DNA from 4 places in the Paenibacillus sp. FSL P4-0081 genome. Region 2 is predicted to be linked to each of the others. Evidence: riboswitches for the same ligand, from Rfam matches in the RefSeq annotation. Region 2 holds a riboswitch; each other region holds the start of a gene.

Region 1 (4,211 bases), 1.1 Mb from region 2:
ATGAGCCGGAGCCAGCCGGCACGTTATTGCCAGCCGACCCGTTATTGCCGGCGCAGCCCGGCAGCACCAAAAGAACAGACAGGAGCAATACATAAGGCAGCAACTTATAAGGTTGAGTACTACGGGTGTAGTGATAACGGTTATAGCGGATTGGAGTCATGAATAACGTCCTCTTTTCTTCAGAAATAACTTCTCGAGAGTAGCAATACAAAGAAACAAAGTGATCCCAAGGGCGGACAACAGCACAACAGCGGCAAACATCTCGGCACTTTGCAGATTGCCGGCCATTCTCCGGCTGAAATAACCAAGCCCCCGGCTGCCTCCAAGCCATTCGCCGATGGTAGCGCCAATGACGCAGTACACCACCGACAGCTTCAGTCCGGAGAAAAAGGACGGCAGGGCCAGCGGAACAGCAGCCTTGCGGAGAATCTGCCAGCGGTTCGCGCCAAGCGTCAACAACAGCTCGCGGTACTGCTCCGTATTCTTGCCCAGCCCATCGTAGATGCCGACAACCACCGGGAAGAAGGCGGTCAGGAACACTACGGCAACCTTGCTCCACAAGGTATAGCCGAACCACATGATAAACAGGGGAGAGAGGGCAACCAGCGGAATCGTCTGGCTGATAATCAGCAGCGGATACAGCGCTTTGGCCAGCGGCCTGAACAGATGCATGCCCGTTCCCAGCAGACTGCCGCAGAAGACGGACAGAGCGAAGCCTGTTAGTACCTCAAGCAGCGTTGCAGGCAGGTGAACGCCGAAGAGTAAATGCCTGTCTTCCATCAGAGCAATCCAGATGGCAGTGGGAGCCGGCAGGATGAACGGAGGAATCAGCCCCAGCCGGGACACCGTTTCCCAGACCGCAAGAATCAGCAGCACAAGCAGAATAGCCGGGCTGTACTCCCGCAGCAATCTTCTATAGAAGACGGTTGTCATACAGCTTCAGCTCCAAATCCTGCCGCAGGGCAACAAACTGCGGTTCGTAATTCTGACTATGATGTCTGGGGCGGGGAAGACCGGTGATGAACTCCTGCATACCGCCCCCGGCACTGCCGGTCATCAGATAGATGCGGTCACTAAGCAGAAGCGCTTCTTCAAGGTCATGGGTAATGAACAGCACAGTCTTGTCCAGTCCTGACCATAATTCCAGCAGCCAGCGGTGAAGCTCCCGCTTGGTTATGGCGTCCAGTGCCCCGAACGGCTCGTCCAGCAGGAGCAGATCATTCCCGGCGGCAATGGTGCGGAGTACCGCAACCCGCTGGCGCATGCCGCCCGACAGCTCATGCGGATACGCAGCCCCCGAATCACCAAGACCGAACTGCTGCAGCATGCTGCGGATCTGAATAACGGCTTCCTCTTTGGAGCCGCTCCGCTTCAGTTCCCAGGGCAGCAGGCAATTGTCCAGTACGGTTCTCCAGGGCAGCAGGAGATCCCGCTGCGGCATATAGCCGACCTGGCCGAGCCGCTCCGAGGCGCTATTAGGCGGTTGCCCGTCCAGGGAAACCTCGCCGCTGCCGGGTTCCAGCAGGCCGGCGATAATCTTGAACAGCGTGCTTTTGCCGCAGCCGCTGGCACCCACGACGGAGATGAACTCGCCGCGGCGGACCTTCATGGAGATTCCGGAGAAGACCGGAGCCCTTGAAGCTGCGCCGAAAGAATAGGACAGGTTAGCGATGTTGATCATAGGATGGGGAAGCAAGCCTCCTTAGGGAAAAGTGATTACGCTACGAAAACAAGAAAGACCCATCCATTTCCGGAGGAAATGAATGGGCCTGAAGGTACAGTCAGTTTGCAAAGACGCGGAACCGCTGATACATTCTGCTCCACTTCCCTCCGCTGGTATGATCCAGATCAGGTTCCAAGGGTCCGGAGCTTAAGCTCCGTCTCAGTCGGCCGACTCCCCTAGTGAAATAACAGGTGCTATTGAATTCGTAATTGCTACTTAATATACCATAATTTCCCCGCTTGTAAAGAGCCTGTGCTCAGCGCTTGGAGAGGCCGGTGATGAACAACGCAACAATTCCCCGCGAGATTTCCTCTTTGGAGGAGCCGTTCCGTTTCTGTTCATACAGGTAAAGATCGGGACTAAGTACAGAGATCAGCGCTGTGGCAGCGAAGCGGGGATCGATCCCGATAATCTCTCCATTCGCGGATGCGCGGTGCAGAAGTTCACCCATAATCACCCCGAGCCGCTGGAAAAAAGGATGTTCGAACTGGGTAAGCTGCTTCTTGCCGGTGAATTCGGATTTGATCATGTTCAAGAGCTCCGCATATTGCTCAATGAAACCAACGACCTGCTCAATGCTGCTCTGCAGATGCGCGAGGGCAGCCGTTTCACCAGCGCTGGCAGCAAGCTGCTGTTCCATCCCCGACAGAAACTGCTCGGTGCTGTCCAGCAGCAGGGCCGAACAGATTTCGCCCTTATCAGTGAAGCGGCGGTAGAGCGATCCCTGCCCTATACCGGCCCGTTTGGCGATGCCGTACATACTGACAGCTTCGAGGCCGCTCTCGGTGAACAGCTGGCGGGCCGCCTCGAGTATCCGCTGCATATAAGGATCGGCGGGTTCTTTTGCAGCGATGTCTCTGTTCACTGTGTTATCTTTGTTCTCTGTGTTCTCTGTATTGTCCGGAGCTGCTGATGTTACAGGTTCAACTTCCGTTTCTGTTTTTTTCATGATATCCCCTTTCATATAAAGTAAATCCTGCCCATAATACAACATTTCCCTCATTCGATCGGCCTAAATCCCAAATTGTTGTATAAAATGCATTATTTCAGCTTGTTCAAGCAGTTTAGCAGAACTATTCTTGCATTTCATACAACAATCCATCCGGAAACCCGGCTATCCATGAATCAAAGCTGCAAAATATACAACATTTATGCCTACAGTGCGTCCTAAGAAATCTCTATTCTGCCGGTAAACGAATCAAGTGTGGGGAATTGGCGTATTCCGCTTGACACATCGGACAATTGTCCGTAGACTATGAAATGCGAACGCGGACAATTGTCCGTTCACTAATTATATAGACAAACCTGCCCGCAGGTCAACGTAGTTGAAGCGGACACTTCAGGAGGAGAAGGAGTATGGATCAGACCTTGAAGCAGGATGCCGATTTCCGGTTATCCGGCATTCTAGTTCCGCTGCTGGCGATTATTGCCGGCGTATTTATGGTCGTGCTGGATAGTACGGCAATGAATGTGGCATTGTCCAGACTGGTAGTGGATTTCAATACAGACCTGCATACGCTGCAGTGGGTCGTAACCGGGTATATGCTGGCGCAGGCTTCGGTCATTCCGCTGTCAGGCTGGCTGTCTGACCGGTTCGGGGCTAAGAACGTCTTTTTGACAGCTGTTATTGTGTTTACGATCGGCTCCATTCTGTGTGCAACGCCAAGCAGTGCAGAATGGCTGGTCGTTTTCCGGGTATTGCAGGGTCTTGGAGGGGGCTGTGTGCTCCCGGTCGGGATGGCTTATGTGTACAGACTGGCTCCGAAGAGTAAAGTCGGCGTTGTTATGGGGATTATGGGAATTCCCGTGCTGTTCGCTCCGGCGATTGGTCCTGTATTGTCAGGCTGGCTGGTGGAATACCACTCCTGGCGCTGGATCTTCCTGATTAATATCCCCATCGGTATTATCTGTGTGCTGATCGGGCTGCGAAAGCTGCCGAATGCGGCGAAGAACACCGTTCCCGGCATGGATAAATTCGGAATGGTGCTCGGACCACTGGCTTTTGCTTCACTCACTTACGGTGTAAGTCAGGGTGCGCAGAGCTGGACCTCGGACAAAACGCTAATCGGGTTATCTCTGGGAGCTGTTGCACTGATTGCCTTTGTCATTGCCGAGCTGCGTTCCAGGACCCCTTTACTGGAGCTGCGGATTCTGAAATCCGTGGATTTCACCACCGGAATTATTGTGCAGTGGATCGCCCAGTTCGGCTTATATGGTGCTTTATTTCTACTGCCGCAGTTTCTGCAGCAGGCCCGCGGCTTCGGCGCATTTGATACCGGATTGACCCTGCTGCCGCAGGCCATTGCTTCCGGGCTGATGATGCCAATTGCCGGAATTCTGTTCGACCGGATCGGGGTGCGCTGGCTGGTGGTTTGCGGACTCAGTCTGGTCTCTGGCGCCTTGTTTCAGTATTCCCATGTCGATCTGACCACCCAGAGCCGTGATCTCATTCTTCCGCTAATCATGTGCGGTGCAGGGATGGGGATGA
Region 2 (4,211 bases):
GATTCACTTCAATGCTGACTGAAGAGAAATAGCCGCGGAGCACCTCCACGCAGTCTTTCAGATAACTGACCGGACTTTCATTCCGGGATTCTCCGGTCAGAATCAGAATGTGGCGCAGCCCTGTGGCTGCGATTGTTTCCGCTTCCCGCCGGACCTCCTCCAGTGTCAGTTTTTTGCGCGGAAAATCATAGATAGAGCTAAAGCTGCAGTAGGTACAATGGTTGACGCAGAAATCAGCCAGATACATCGGTGTAAACAGCTGCATCACATGACCGAATTGCGTACGTGTCAATCTATGCGCCTTCTGCGCCATCTCTTCGAGGTAAGGCTCCGCTGCCGGTGACAGCAAAGCCATCAGCCCGTCCTCGTCCAGCCGCTCCAGACGAAGCGCCCGCTTCACATCAAGCGCAGTATACTGCTTCCATGCCCCCTCGTAGGGAAGCTTGTCCAGCCGTGTCAGCCTATCATAAAAGCTCATGTCCTTCCCCCCTCTTCATAAACAGCATCAGTCATGCCAGAAATCCGGTCAGCGGCGAAGAAGCTGCGGCTGTCTCTTCCACCGGCCCCAGCCCGGCCAGATAGGCCTTCCGCCCCGCCGACACCGCTTCGCGGAATGCCTCCGCCATCAGCTGCGGGTCCCGGGCGGTGGCAATTGCCGTATTCAGCAGCACAGCGGCTGCGCCCATTTCCATCGCCTCAGCAGCCTCGGAGGGTCTGCCAATACCGGCATCCACGATGATGGGCAGACCCGTTTCTGATATCAGAATCCGGATCAGCTCCTTGGTCTGCAGCCCGCGGTTAGAGCCGATTGGCGCTCCCAGCGGCATGACGGCTGCAGCTCCGGCCGCCTTCAGCCGGAGTGCGGCTGACAGATCAGGACTCATGTAGGGCAGAACTACGAAACCCTCCGCAGCTAGGATTTCCGTGGCTCGGATCGTCTCGGTATTATCAGGCAGCAGATATTTCTGATCATTGATAACCTCAATCTTCACCCAGTCTCCCAGCCCCGCTGACCTTGCCAGCCGGGCAATGCGTACCGCTTCCTCTGCGGTGCGCGCACCGGAGGTATTGGGCAACAGCGTCATGTGGGAAGGAATATGGCTGATAATATTGTCCTTGCTCTCCGGATCTACCCGGCGCAGGGCAACCGTAATGACCTGTGAACCCGAGCGGGCGATCACTTCGGGAATAAGAGTATTGCGGCTGTATTTTCCGGTCCCGATGAACAGTCTGCTCGTTAAAGTAACTCCTCCAATAATCAAAGGATCCTGCATCATATCGCCTCCTGTGATAAGTCGTTGCCTTTATCTTAATTGCGTATTGGCGTATTGGCGTATTGGCATTCTTGCATCTGCCGCACGCACAGTTACCAGTTACCTAGCCTCCGCCGACAAAATGAACCAGCTCAACTCGGTCACCTTCATTCAGCAATGTATCTTCATAAACCTCTCTGCCGGCAAGCTCACCATTCAGCTCCACAATAACCAGCTTCCCGGTCCACTCAGGCCGGGCCAGAAGATCAGCCAGCGTCCGGCAGCTCTCTTCATACCATCCTCTGCGTCCGTTAACGGTCAAATTCATTCCAGTTCACCTCCTTTGCCCGGTATGGGGGTCATTCAGGACTTCAGCATATGCTGCAGCCTGAACGGATGATCTGTAAGCCTCAGCGGCGCCAGCAGGATCCGTCGCTCCGCATATCCCGGACATTACGGCTATTCCGGCAGCCCCCTTCGACAGAACGATTCCGGTATTGCCCGGTGTGATGCCTCCGATAGCAATCAGCGGTATACTGCTGGAGCGGACAGCCACTTCCAGCTGCTCCAGGCCCCGTTCCCGCTGTCCGGGCTTGCAGGCCGTGGGAAATACATGTCCATACAGACAAAAGTCCGCTCCCTGCTGTCCGGCGCGTGCCGCTTCCTCCGGGGAATGCACCGACCTGCCCAGCCGCAGGCCCGGGGCAATACCGCTCGCCTTGGCAGGCGGCAGGCTGTGCCAGGCCAATTGGACGCCGGCTGCCCCTGCTGCCAGAGCCACATCAATCCGGTCATTAATAACCAGCTTTGAGGGCGGAACCCCCGCTTGCAGCAACCGCTCTGCGGCAGCCAGAAGCTCAAGTGCGGACAGGGCTTTTTCCCGGAGATGGATATAATCCACCATGGTATGTACAGCAGCAGCCAGTCCGGCAAACTGCTCCGGATTCAGCCTCCCGTCCGAGATCAAATGGATTTCTTTCAGCACCTTCACCTTCCCTTCTATACGGCATTCCTGAAAATACAAAAAGACCGCCCCCTGTATCAGGAAGCAGTCCGGAATATAAGCAGGAATACCGGGTAATCCGTTACCCCCGCTGCATTATTCATTCTCCACTTCCCTACGCTGGTATAAACCAGATCAGGTTCAAAGGGTCCGAACAGATATGTCCGTCTCAGCCTTGCGGCACCCCTAGTGATCGTTCATATTCTATTGTTCTTGCAGTTTGTATATTAGCATATTATTCCTGTAAGAGCTATTCTTTAATAGATTCAATTATTAAGTCCAGCGGGTTTAAGCGGCAAAAAAGCCAGCCTTCCGGCTGACTTTTCATCTGTTGAACGTTTGATTCTTTAAACCAGTATAAACTTATCCGGCTTACAAAGCAGTGCCAATGGTCAGCCGTTAACGATCTCGCCGCCGTTAACATGCATGACCTGACCGCTCACATAAGAGGAATCGTCGGAGGCCAGATATACATAAGCCGGTGCCAGCTCTTCAGGCTGTCCCGGACGCTTCATCGGCTGGGTGCCGCCGAATTCACTGACCTTCTTCGCGTCAAACGTAGACGGAATCAGCGGCGTCCAGATCGGTCCCGGTGCTACCGCGTTCACGCGGATGCCTTTGTCTGCGAGATTCATCGACAGGGAGCGGGTGAAGCTGAGAATTGCTCCTTTGGTGGACGAATAGTCCAGCAGCTGCGGGCTGCCGCGGTACGCCGTGATAGACGTAGTGTTGATGATCGTGGAGCCTTTTTTGAGATGGGGCATCGCTGCCTTGGTCAGATAGAACATGGAGAATATATTCGTCCGGAACGTCCGCTCCAGCTGCTCGGCGGTAATGTCCTCAATGGTCTCCTGCGGATGCTGCTCTGCCGCATTGTTAATCAGGATGTCCAGCTTGCCGAGTCCCTCAATGGTTTTATTAATCAGATCCTGACAGAAGGCCTCAACCCCGATATCACCGGAGATCAGAATACACTTCCGCCCCTCCTGCTCCACCTGGCGCTTGGTTTCTTCCGCATCTTCATGCTCATTCAGATAGGATATCACTACATCTGCGCCTTCTTTGGCAAAATGAACGGCAACCGCACGACCGATTCCGCTGTCCCCTCCGGTAATGAGTGCGGCCTTGCCCAGCAGCTTGCCTGCTGCCTTGTAAGCTGAGGTTTCAAACTCCGGAAGCGGGTTCATCTCGCTTTCAATTCCGGGCTGCTGGTCCTGTACCTGCGGAGGCAGGGTTTTGACGGGTTGTTTGCTGGTGTCTGGCATAATCCATTCTCCTTTCGCTGTACCGTTATACTGTTTTTACTAATCATGTTAGGTTGGCTAAAAGTCTGGTGTTTATGCATCATACTTGCCTAGCAAAAATCGCTTTACGTTATTTTACTTACCACATAGGGAAGCCGGCCAAACAGAAAATCTTGAGTCCAACGCGTTCCCGCTCCATTTTAGAGCCTGCAGAAGGAGAGTTATCCTCATGTCCAAAAAATCAAAAAGCATCATCGTTGCCGTCAAAGGTGTCATCCTGTATCAGGGCAGAATCCTCATCGTCAAGCGGGCTGCCGCCGATTCTGCAGGTGCCGGAAGCTGGGAATGTGCCGGAGGCAAAATCGAATTCGGTGAAAGCCTGGAGGCTGCACTGGAAAGAGAAATTCTTGAGGAAACCGGACTGGCGGTTACGACAGAACGTATCCTTTATGCGGTGACCCTGCTCACTGACCCTGCTAGACAGGTAGTGATTATCACCTATTTATGCCGCGCAGCCCGTGGCGAAATCCAGCTCTCGGAAGAGCATACCGATTACCGCTGGTGCACCGTGAGCGAAATGAACGCCCTGCTGCCGCCGCAGATTATCGCTGACTTTCAGGAGCACGGCATTTTTGAGCTGGAAGGGTTGTTACGGTAAGTAATGAACGGTTTCTACAAGAATATTATATATATCCGGACATTTTTATATCC
Region 3 (4,211 bases), 2.1 Mb from region 2:
CGGCTTCGCGCGCCTCCGCTTGCGGCGCGCCCTGCAGCTCGGCGCCGAGCAGGACATTGTCCAGTGTGCTGCGCCACGGGAACAGCGCGGGCTGCTGCGGCATATAGCTGATCTTGCCGCGCTGCCCGGTAACCGGGATGCCGTCCATGCTGACGGTTCCGGCGTCCGGCAGCGTCAGGCCGCCGATAATGTGGAACAGGGTGCTTTTGCCGCAGCCGGAAGGACCGACAATCGAGACGAATTCCTGCGGCTCTACCGTCAGCGACACCTGATCCAGCACAGGCGTCTCCCGGCGGCGGTGCGTGAACGATTTGGAGACGCTGCTGACTTCAAGTGCAGGCGGTGCGCTTCTGGGCTCGTCAAGGCTGCTGCCGGGGACGTCCTTCTTGAGCTGTACAGTATTCGTGAGTGGAGACACTTCGGTCAGCTCCTTCTATATAGAATTTTTGTACTTAAGGCTTTATCTCAAACGTGCTCAGTATAGCGTGTATTGTTACCCTGTGCGTGTTAAGCTTCCTTGCGCGGTTTCCAGCGCACGAGCCATTTCTCCAGCAAGGCAATCAGTGCAAACAGCACCAGACTCAGCAGCACAATAATGACAATGGCCACGAACATCCGGTCCGTGCGGTAAGAGGCCTTCTGCAGCAGCATATAATAGCCGATCCCTTTGTCCGCGCCAATCCACTCGGCAACCACTGCGCCCATGACGGCATAGGTCGCGGAGATTTTGAGCCCTGAGAACAGGGAGGGCAGGGAGCCGGGTAGCTCCAGCTTGGTGAAGATCTGCCAGTTGCTTGCACCGGCCATTTTCATATAGTTCAACATTACCCTGTCGCTTTGCGCCAGCCCGCCCATGGCCGCTACGGCAACCGGGAAGAAGCAGACGAGGGTGATCAGGACGATTTTGGGCAGCAGGCCGAAGCCGAACCAGATAATCAGCAGCGGTCCAAGGGCAATGGAGGGCACATTCTGGCTGAGGATCAGCAGCGGGTAGAGCGCTCGCTTAAGCCAGGGCAGCAGATGGAGCAGCAGAGCCACAATGAGGCCGATGCCGGTGCCGACCGGGAAGCCGATCAGGGTCAGCCGCAGCGTTGCGGCCGTATGCGCCCAGATCCCGGAGGCATTGCCGCGTGATTCACGCGCGATATCGGACGGGCTGGGCAGCTGCCAGGCCGGGATATGGAACACCGATACCGCAATTTGCCATGCGCCCAGAAAAAAGATGACCGCCACAAGGGGCGGCCAGATTTGTCTCCAGGTGCTTCTCACGGCCGGTATTTCTCCGTCAGCTTGTCCATGCTGATGCCGCTGGGATTATGGGCGATCTTGATCTGGGAGATCACGCTCGGGCTGCCGGAGGCAATCAGTGCCTCATGCATCTGACGTACAACTTCCAGCAGCTCCGTGAGCTCGCCTTCCATGGTGGTATCAAGCGGATTCACCTGGTGTTTAACCCCCGACTTCTGAATTACCTCAATCGCAGTGTCCACGTAAGGGATCGAATCCTCATTGTTTGGAGCCTTGGGAATTACCTGAATGCTAAGCAGTGTATTAGCCATTTATTATTCATTCCTCTCATGTGAGTTAGTGTCATTACTATTCCAACCGGTGTTTATGGGCCTTCCGGCAAAAATTCATTCGTAAATGTACTTGCGGCATCGAGCGGTTTGTCCAGCAGCTTCAGGCCGTACATCCACTCGGCATAATTCTGCCAGATTTCTAGCTTCTGCTCACCCCAGCGGGCGGCATCGTCCTTGTATTTCGGGCTGAGCCATTTCTGGCTGGCCAGCACCAGCTCGGGATCAAGATCAGGCACGGCATCAGACAGGACCGTGGCCGCTTCTTCCGGATGGTCGATCGCGTATTGGTAACCTTTCGACGTAGCTTTGAGGAAAGCCTTCACCACTTCCGGATGCTCGGCGATTTCCTTCTCACTGGTGGTCAGCACCGGTGTGTAGTAATCCAGCTGCGGCGCATAATCCTTCAGGTACAGCATATCCAGCGGCTCGCCGCGCAGCTCGGCTTCGATCCCGGTCCAGGCGTAGAAGATCCAGGCAAAGTCGATATCGCGTTTCACCGCAGTGAAGAAGTCAGCTTCGCCGATATTCACCAATTTCACTTTGGAGACGTCTCCGCCATCGGGGTCCATGATGGCTTTCATAGCTGCTTCTTCCGCTGGAGAGCCCCAGCCTCCGTAGGTTTTGCCTTCGAAGTCTTTCGGCGTCTTAATGTTGCGGTCCTTCGGAGCGGCAAAGCCGGAGGTATTATGCTGAATGATAGCGGCGATGGAGACGAGCGGCACATCCTGCAGGCGGGCCAGGGTGAGCGCCTCCTGTGCACTGATGCCAAACTGGGCTTCACCGGAAGTAACCATGGTGTCAGATCCGGCAGCACCCGGCTGCACGATCTCCACGTCAAGACCTTCCTCCGCGTAATATCCCAGCTCCTTGGCGGTATACAGGCCGGTGTGATTCGTGTTCGGCGTCCAGTCCAGCGCAATCTTAACCGGGGTCAATTCTTTAGGCGCGTCGGTGGTACTGGCGGCTGCGGTTGCTTCAGGTGCAGCGGTGCTGTTCCCGGCGGCAGGTGTGCTGCCTCCGGCATTGCTGCCCGGGTTGACGTTCCCGTTGCCGCATCCGGCCATCACGAGCACAAGCATAGAGCTGAGCAGCAGCGGTAATACTTTTTTGACTCCCATTTCTCTTCTCTCTCCTTCCAGCAATCCCTAGTCTTCCAAAATTCAGAGTAACCCATACCAAAAAGCGCCCCGGAGACCGGGACGCCAGTTACTTGCGCAAGGTGAGTTCAACTTCAGGCCCATGAAGGGGCTCGGGGTTGAATGAAGATTCCTACGCTGGCATTATCCAGATCAGGTATAAGGGTCAGTATCTTGTGGGATACAATCTCAGCCGGCCAATTCCAGCACCCCTGGTTCTATGAAGTTCACGGGTATTGCTATGTTCTTACGGTGTATTATAGACGCCGCTCTTGCGGTTGTCCAGTCTCCCCGTCCTAATCTTCAAGCTTTAGCGGCAGAATCCAGGGGCCTTTGAGCAGGAATAGAGGCTCCGACATTCTAAAACGCAGCGTATCCGCGCCGGGCTCTGCATCCAGAAGAAGAGTCTTCAAGATTCTTGGGAATGTCTCGGTATCCTGCCAGCCGTATGAATATTTGTCCCCAGAACCCGGATAGCGGATGAAGAAATGCGTCAGTGACTTTGCCGCTCCCGGGTCAAATTTCACATCCACATCTACACTGACAGCCGTTTCGCTGCTGCGTTCAATGCGGGTGAATTCTACCGGGAAACCGGCAATTTCAGCGGTAATATGAAGGGGCGCACTCTCCCCGCTGGCGGGCAGCGGCAGAACGACCTCCCGGGAGAGTGCCTTTCGTTCCGCTATTTCGATGTAAGGGATGACGACCCTGTAAGACTGTTCTTCAGCTGATGCCAATTCCCGGAACGAGAACTCCGACGGGTAGACCATGGTTGAAGGAGGTTCAACCTTTGCTTTGACTCCCTCTGCATTCTCGACATACAGGCCATTCCAGGATACCAGCGGCTCCAATGAATAAGAATGGACGGCAGAGAACGAATCTGAAAGGGCCGGAACTAATTCAACGCGGACAAGTCCGTCATCCAGACGAACCGGAAAAGCCGTAATCCGCACATCCTGGTGCACATCGCTTGCGCCTAAATGCTGCAGATCATCGGCGGTCACCGGTGCTTGAAGCACCAGTGGCCCGACTGCTGCTGCATTGATATACAGAGTAACCGGTTCAGCGGTTTCAAGCTCCAAATTTCCGGGAAGTGCAGCACTGTAGCTTGCATACCAGTCTCCGGATGCAGAAGACCGCATATTGGAAGTAAAGGTATAACGGTCCCCTCCAATGTCTGCCTGAAATTCAGTAATGACGGGAGTCTGCTGTCCACGCAGCGTAATGGTCCCGCTGTTCTCCTGCAGAAGTACGGCATTGACTGTCAGCTTTCCCTTGCCTATGGAAGCAGTGTAGGGCTTCTCCAGAACATAAAGCTGACTGCCCGGGCTGCTCTCCAGAACCGTACCGAAGCCGGGCAGGAAGCTAAGGGCTTGCTTTAGACCTGCCTGGACGTCAGGGGAGAACGCCAGCAGGCCTGCGGCCATAAGGATCGCGGCCGCCGCCGCTCCAATAGCTGCCCGCCGCCGCGGCTTGCGGACAGCAGCAGGCAGTT
Region 4 (4,211 bases), 2.5 Mb from region 2:
CCGGGGAGAAGACAGACCTATGCCTGCTGTCAGCTATAATTACCAATTGCCTTTCCAGGAGCAGCTTAAGCAGTGGAAGGGGAATACAGGCAAGTTCACCGAAGAAGTACGGAACAATCCGCTGCTGCGCGCCTCGTTCTTCTGGGCGCTGCGCTACGGCGATTCCTCCACGAAGCTCCAGGTGACCGAAGCCCTGCGCTGGATTGAGGATGAGGAGATGTCCGAGGTACTGCGCGGAGTTCTGGAGCATCAGCCGCTCCAGGAGGACCGGCTGCAGGAGGCGGCGCTGTTCAGCCTGCAGCGGCTGATTGGAGAGAATCTGGAAGAAGCTGCAGCTCCTGAGGAAGAGCCGTTGCAAGCGGCTTCCAGCCCCAAGGGCCCGGCTGAATGGAAGGAAGACTGGCAGCGGATTATCGATCATACGGTGGCCATGATGGACCGGAGATATGATGCTGTGCAGAAGAAGGATGCAGAGTTTATCTGGAAGCAGTTCATCGGCAGCCTGTATCCGGATGTACCGTTATTCCGCAATGACGGCGGCTGGTGTGCGGCACTGGAGTATCTGACTGCCAGGCTGCACGGGCGTCCGGTCACCTTCCGCGAGGCGGCACAGCGTTACGGCGTCTCGGTCTCCATGGTAAGCCGCTATGCACGGCGGATCGACAGTGAATGCGATACCCAGGGCATGCTGCCGGGAACGGACGGCTTGTCGCCGTCCACCAACAATATTTGAACCCTTTTTTCAAATATAAGAATCTATACGTTTCTCACGATAACTTATCCTTATATTTCTCGCTGAAACGGTACCGTCTTAATAAAAGGACGATAAAGCCGTTTCCACTTGTAAATACAAACCTACTTGTAAGGAGGCCAATGTAATGTACAAAACGATTGTAATCGGAACAGGCCCGGCCGGGCTGACTGCCGCGATTTATCTGGCGCGCGCGAACCTGAGCCCGCTCGTAATTGAAGGCTTGCAGCCGGGAGGACAGCTGACAACGACGACAGAAGTGGAGAACTTTCCAGGCTTCCCTGAAGGAATTCTGGGTCCTGATCTGATGGACAACATGCGTAAGCAGGCCGAACGCTTCGGCGCTGAATTCAAGAATGGCTGGGTGGAGTCGGTTGACTTCTCACAGCGTCCGTTCAAGGTGACTGTAGACGGAATGGGTGTACTGGAAGCGGAGTCGGTCATTATTTCGACCGGCGCCTCCGCCAGATACCTGGGTATCCCGGGCGAGCAGGAGAATGTAGGACGCGGGGTCAGCACCTGTGCGACCTGTGACGGATTCTTTTTCCGTAACAAAAAAATTGTCGTGGTCGGCGGCGGCGATTCCGCGATGGAGGAAGCCAGCTTCCTGACCCGCTTTGCTTCCAGCGTAACGCTGGTGCACCGCCGTCCGGAGCTGCGTGCTTCGAAGATCATGCAGGACCGCGCACGCGACAACAGCAAGGTGTCATGGGCACTGAACCGCACGCCGCTTGAGGTAACCGTCGGCGATACCGGAGTTAAGGGCATCACCGTCCTTAACAATGAGACGGGACTTACCGAGCTGGTGGAAGCGGATGGTGTATTTGTCGCTATCGGACATACACCGAATACCGCTTTCTTAGGCGGGCAGATTAACACCGATGCCAATGGCTATATAGTGGTTAACCCGGGCACCACAGAGACGAATATTCCCGGCGTATTCGCTTGCGGCGACGTGCAGGATACGCGTTACCGTCAAGCCATATCGGCAGCCGGAACCGGCTGTATGGCCGCCATGGATGCCGAGAAGTTCCTGGAAGGCACGATGGTGCATGACTGGAGCGAATCGCTCGATAAATAACCGGAGAAGGTTCTTGTTATTTACGGGTTTACAAAAAAATCCTATACCAGTAGAATGTATTTAATTAGATAAGATACCCACTAGGGGAGCCTGAATAGGCTGAGACGGGAAAAGTGAATTTCCGGACCCTTGAACCTGATCTGGATCATACCAGCGTAGGAAAGTGGAGTCGGACCTTTTTTTGAATACAGTCTTATTGGGCTGTTCCTTTGATAAAGCCGCTCCAGGTGGAGCGGCTTTTTGACTTGCAAGAATTCAGATGCCTTGTGCTATACATGATTCTTCGGCTCAGTCTGCTGCGTGAAATCTTATCTGATTGGCTCATAGAGCGAAGAGGAGGAGATTAGAATGCCAGAAATGATGAAGAACGAAGAGGTGGACCTTTCCCGATTTCCTGCAAGCCGCAAAGTGTATGTAGAGGGCTCGCGCCCGGATATTCAGGTTCCGATGCGGGAGATCAGCCTCAGCAGAACCGAGGGCGTTGCCGGGGAAGAGGAGAACGAACCGCTGCGTGTCTATGACACAAGCGGAATTTACACCGATGCTGCGCAAGAGGCTGACATTCGGAGGGGGCTGCCGCCGCACCGTTTATGCTGGATTGCGGAGCGTGGCGATTCGGAGGAATACACCGGAAGAGCTGTGCAGCCGCAGGATAATGGAATCCGCAGGGGCGGGCCGCCCGCAGAGGCTTATCCAGGGCTGCAGCGGAGTCCCCTGCGGGCACATGCGGGCAACAATGTTACCCAGCTGCATTATGCGCGGCAAGGGATCATTACTTCGGAAATGGAGTATATCGCGATCCGCGAGAATACCCGGCCGGAATTCGTAAGGGATGAGGTGGCCGCCGGACGGGCCATTATTCCGGCAAACATCAATCATCCCGAGAGCGAGCCGATGATTATTGGCCGTAACTTCCTGGTTAAGATCAATGCGAACATCGGAAATTCTGCGGTGTCTTCTTCTATTGAAGAGGAAGTGGAGAAGATGCGGTGGGCAACCCGCTGGGGGGCCGACACCATCATGGACCTCTCCACCGGCTCCAAGATTCATACCACCCGTGAATGGATTATACGCAATTCTCCTGTGCCTGTCGGCACGGTGCCCTTATACCAGGCGCTCGAAAAGGTGAACGGCATAGCCGAGGATTTAACCTGGGAGCTCTATCGCGACACGCTGATTGAGCAGGCGGAGCAGGGGGTCGATTACTTTACCATTCATGCCGGGGTGCTACAGCGCTATATTCCGCTGACTGCCGGAAGAATGACGGGAATCGTATCACGGGGCGGCTCGATTATGGCCGCTTGGTGCCTTGCCCATCAGCAGGAGAACTTTCTGTACACACACTTCGAAGCTATATGTGAGATTATGAAGACGTATGATGTGGCCTTCTCTCTGGGGGACGGACTTCGTCCGGGTTCTATTGCAGATGCCAATGACGAAGCTCAATTCGCTGAGCTGGAGACACTGGGAGAGCTGACAGCGCTGGCCTGGAAGCACGATGTTCAGGTAATGGTTGAGGGCCCGGGGCATGTGCCGATGCACAAGATTAAGGAGAATATGGACAAGCAGCTCGAGATTTGCCGGGAAGCCCCTTTTTACACCCTGGGTCCGCTCACTACCGATATTGCACCCGGTTATGATCATATCACTTCAGCCATCGGGGCGGCGATGATCGGCTGGCTCGGGACGGCTATGCTGTGTTACGTTACACCCAAGGAGCATTTAGGTCTGCCTAACAAGAATGACGTGCGCGAGGGAGTCATTACCTACAAGATCGCTGCACATGCCGCAGACCTCGCCAAGGGGCATCCGGGTGCACAGGACAGGGATAATGCGCTGTCCAAGGCACGGTTCGAGTTTCGCTGGCGAGACCAGTTCCATCTCTCTCTGGACCCGGAAAGGGCGCTGGAGTATCATGATGAGACGCTTCCTGCGGAGGGGGCGAAGCAAGCTCATTTCTGCTCTATGTGCGGTCCTAAATTCTGCAGCATGCGGATTTCGCATGATATCCGTAATTCCTACAGATTGAGCAGGTCGCTGTAAAAAGGCAAGTCTCCTATAGCTATTTCCCTGCTGTCCCATGCTGTAAAAGGCGTGAGGGCAGCTTTTCTTATGCGCGAATAGCACAAGATTCTTCTCCCTATTATGTGAAACCATGCACAACCGTTGGCGTAAATAGCATTATCCAAGTATAGGGAGTGAATCGAATGAGGAACAAAGACTGGCTCAAGGAAAGCGAACGTTTCAATGAAGCGGCTGAATACTATGATAGGTATAGACCCAGTTATCCATTCGCCCTGATTGAGCAGATTGTACAAGAAGCCTCTCTGACTAAGGAGTCCAGAATTCTTGAGATCGGTGCCGGGAGCGGTAAAGCCT

What was found. Region 2 has a riboswitch for thiamine pyrophosphate ahead of P40081_RS10990 (thiamine phosphate synthase). Riboswitches for the same ligand answer to the same signal wherever they lie in the genome.
Region 1: another riboswitch for thiamine pyrophosphate. It lies ahead of P40081_RS15745 (ABC transporter ATP-binding protein); the one in region 2 lies ahead of P40081_RS10990 (thiamine phosphate synthase).
Region 3: another riboswitch for thiamine pyrophosphate. It lies ahead of P40081_RS02360 (ABC transporter substrate-binding protein); the one in region 2 lies ahead of P40081_RS10990 (thiamine phosphate synthase).
Region 4: another riboswitch for thiamine pyrophosphate. It lies ahead of thiC (phosphomethylpyrimidine synthase ThiC); the one in region 2 lies ahead of P40081_RS10990 (thiamine phosphate synthase).

The regions. Positions count from the first base shown of each region.
Region 1 is NZ_CP009280.1:3,703,784-3,707,994, forward strand. It holds gene P40081_RS15735 (ABC transporter substrate-binding protein) at 1-160, opposite strand, end outside; gene P40081_RS15740 (ABC transporter permease) at 157-933, opposite strand; gene P40081_RS15745 (ABC transporter ATP-binding protein) at 914-1,696, opposite strand; TPP riboswitch at 1,809-1,911, opposite strand; gene P40081_RS15750 (TetR/AcrR family transcriptional regulator) at 1,980-2,672, opposite strand; gene P40081_RS15755 (DHA2 family efflux MFS transporter permease subunit) at 3,080-4,211, shown strand, end outside.
Region 2 is NZ_CP009280.1:2,612,323-2,616,533, reverse strand. It holds gene thiH (2-iminoacetate synthase ThiH) at 1-478, opposite strand, end outside; gene P40081_RS11000 (thiazole synthase) at 510-1,274, opposite strand; gene thiS (sulfur carrier protein ThiS) at 1,378-1,581, opposite strand; gene P40081_RS10990 (thiamine phosphate synthase) at 1,588-2,277, opposite strand; TPP riboswitch at 2,352-2,454, opposite strand; gene P40081_RS10985 (SDR family oxidoreductase) at 2,649-3,521, opposite strand; gene P40081_RS10980 (NUDIX hydrolase) at 3,730-4,158, shown strand.
Region 3 is NZ_CP009280.1:530,336-534,546, forward strand. It holds gene P40081_RS02345 (ABC transporter ATP-binding protein) at 1-418, opposite strand, end outside; gene P40081_RS02350 (ABC transporter permease) at 508-1,269, opposite strand; gene P40081_RS02355 (thiamine-binding protein) at 1,266-1,559, opposite strand; gene P40081_RS02360 (ABC transporter substrate-binding protein) at 1,613-2,698, opposite strand; TPP riboswitch at 2,830-2,940, opposite strand; gene P40081_RS02365 (hypothetical protein) at 3,013-4,211, opposite strand, start outside.
Region 4 is NZ_CP009280.1:160,228-164,438, forward strand. It holds gene P40081_RS00795 (tetratricopeptide repeat protein) at 1-733, shown strand, start outside; gene trxB (thioredoxin-disulfide reductase) at 879-1,832, shown strand; TPP riboswitch at 1,905-2,011, shown strand; gene thiC (phosphomethylpyrimidine synthase ThiC) at 2,181-3,875, shown strand; gene P40081_RS36070 (class I SAM-dependent methyltransferase) at 4,040-4,211, shown strand, end outside.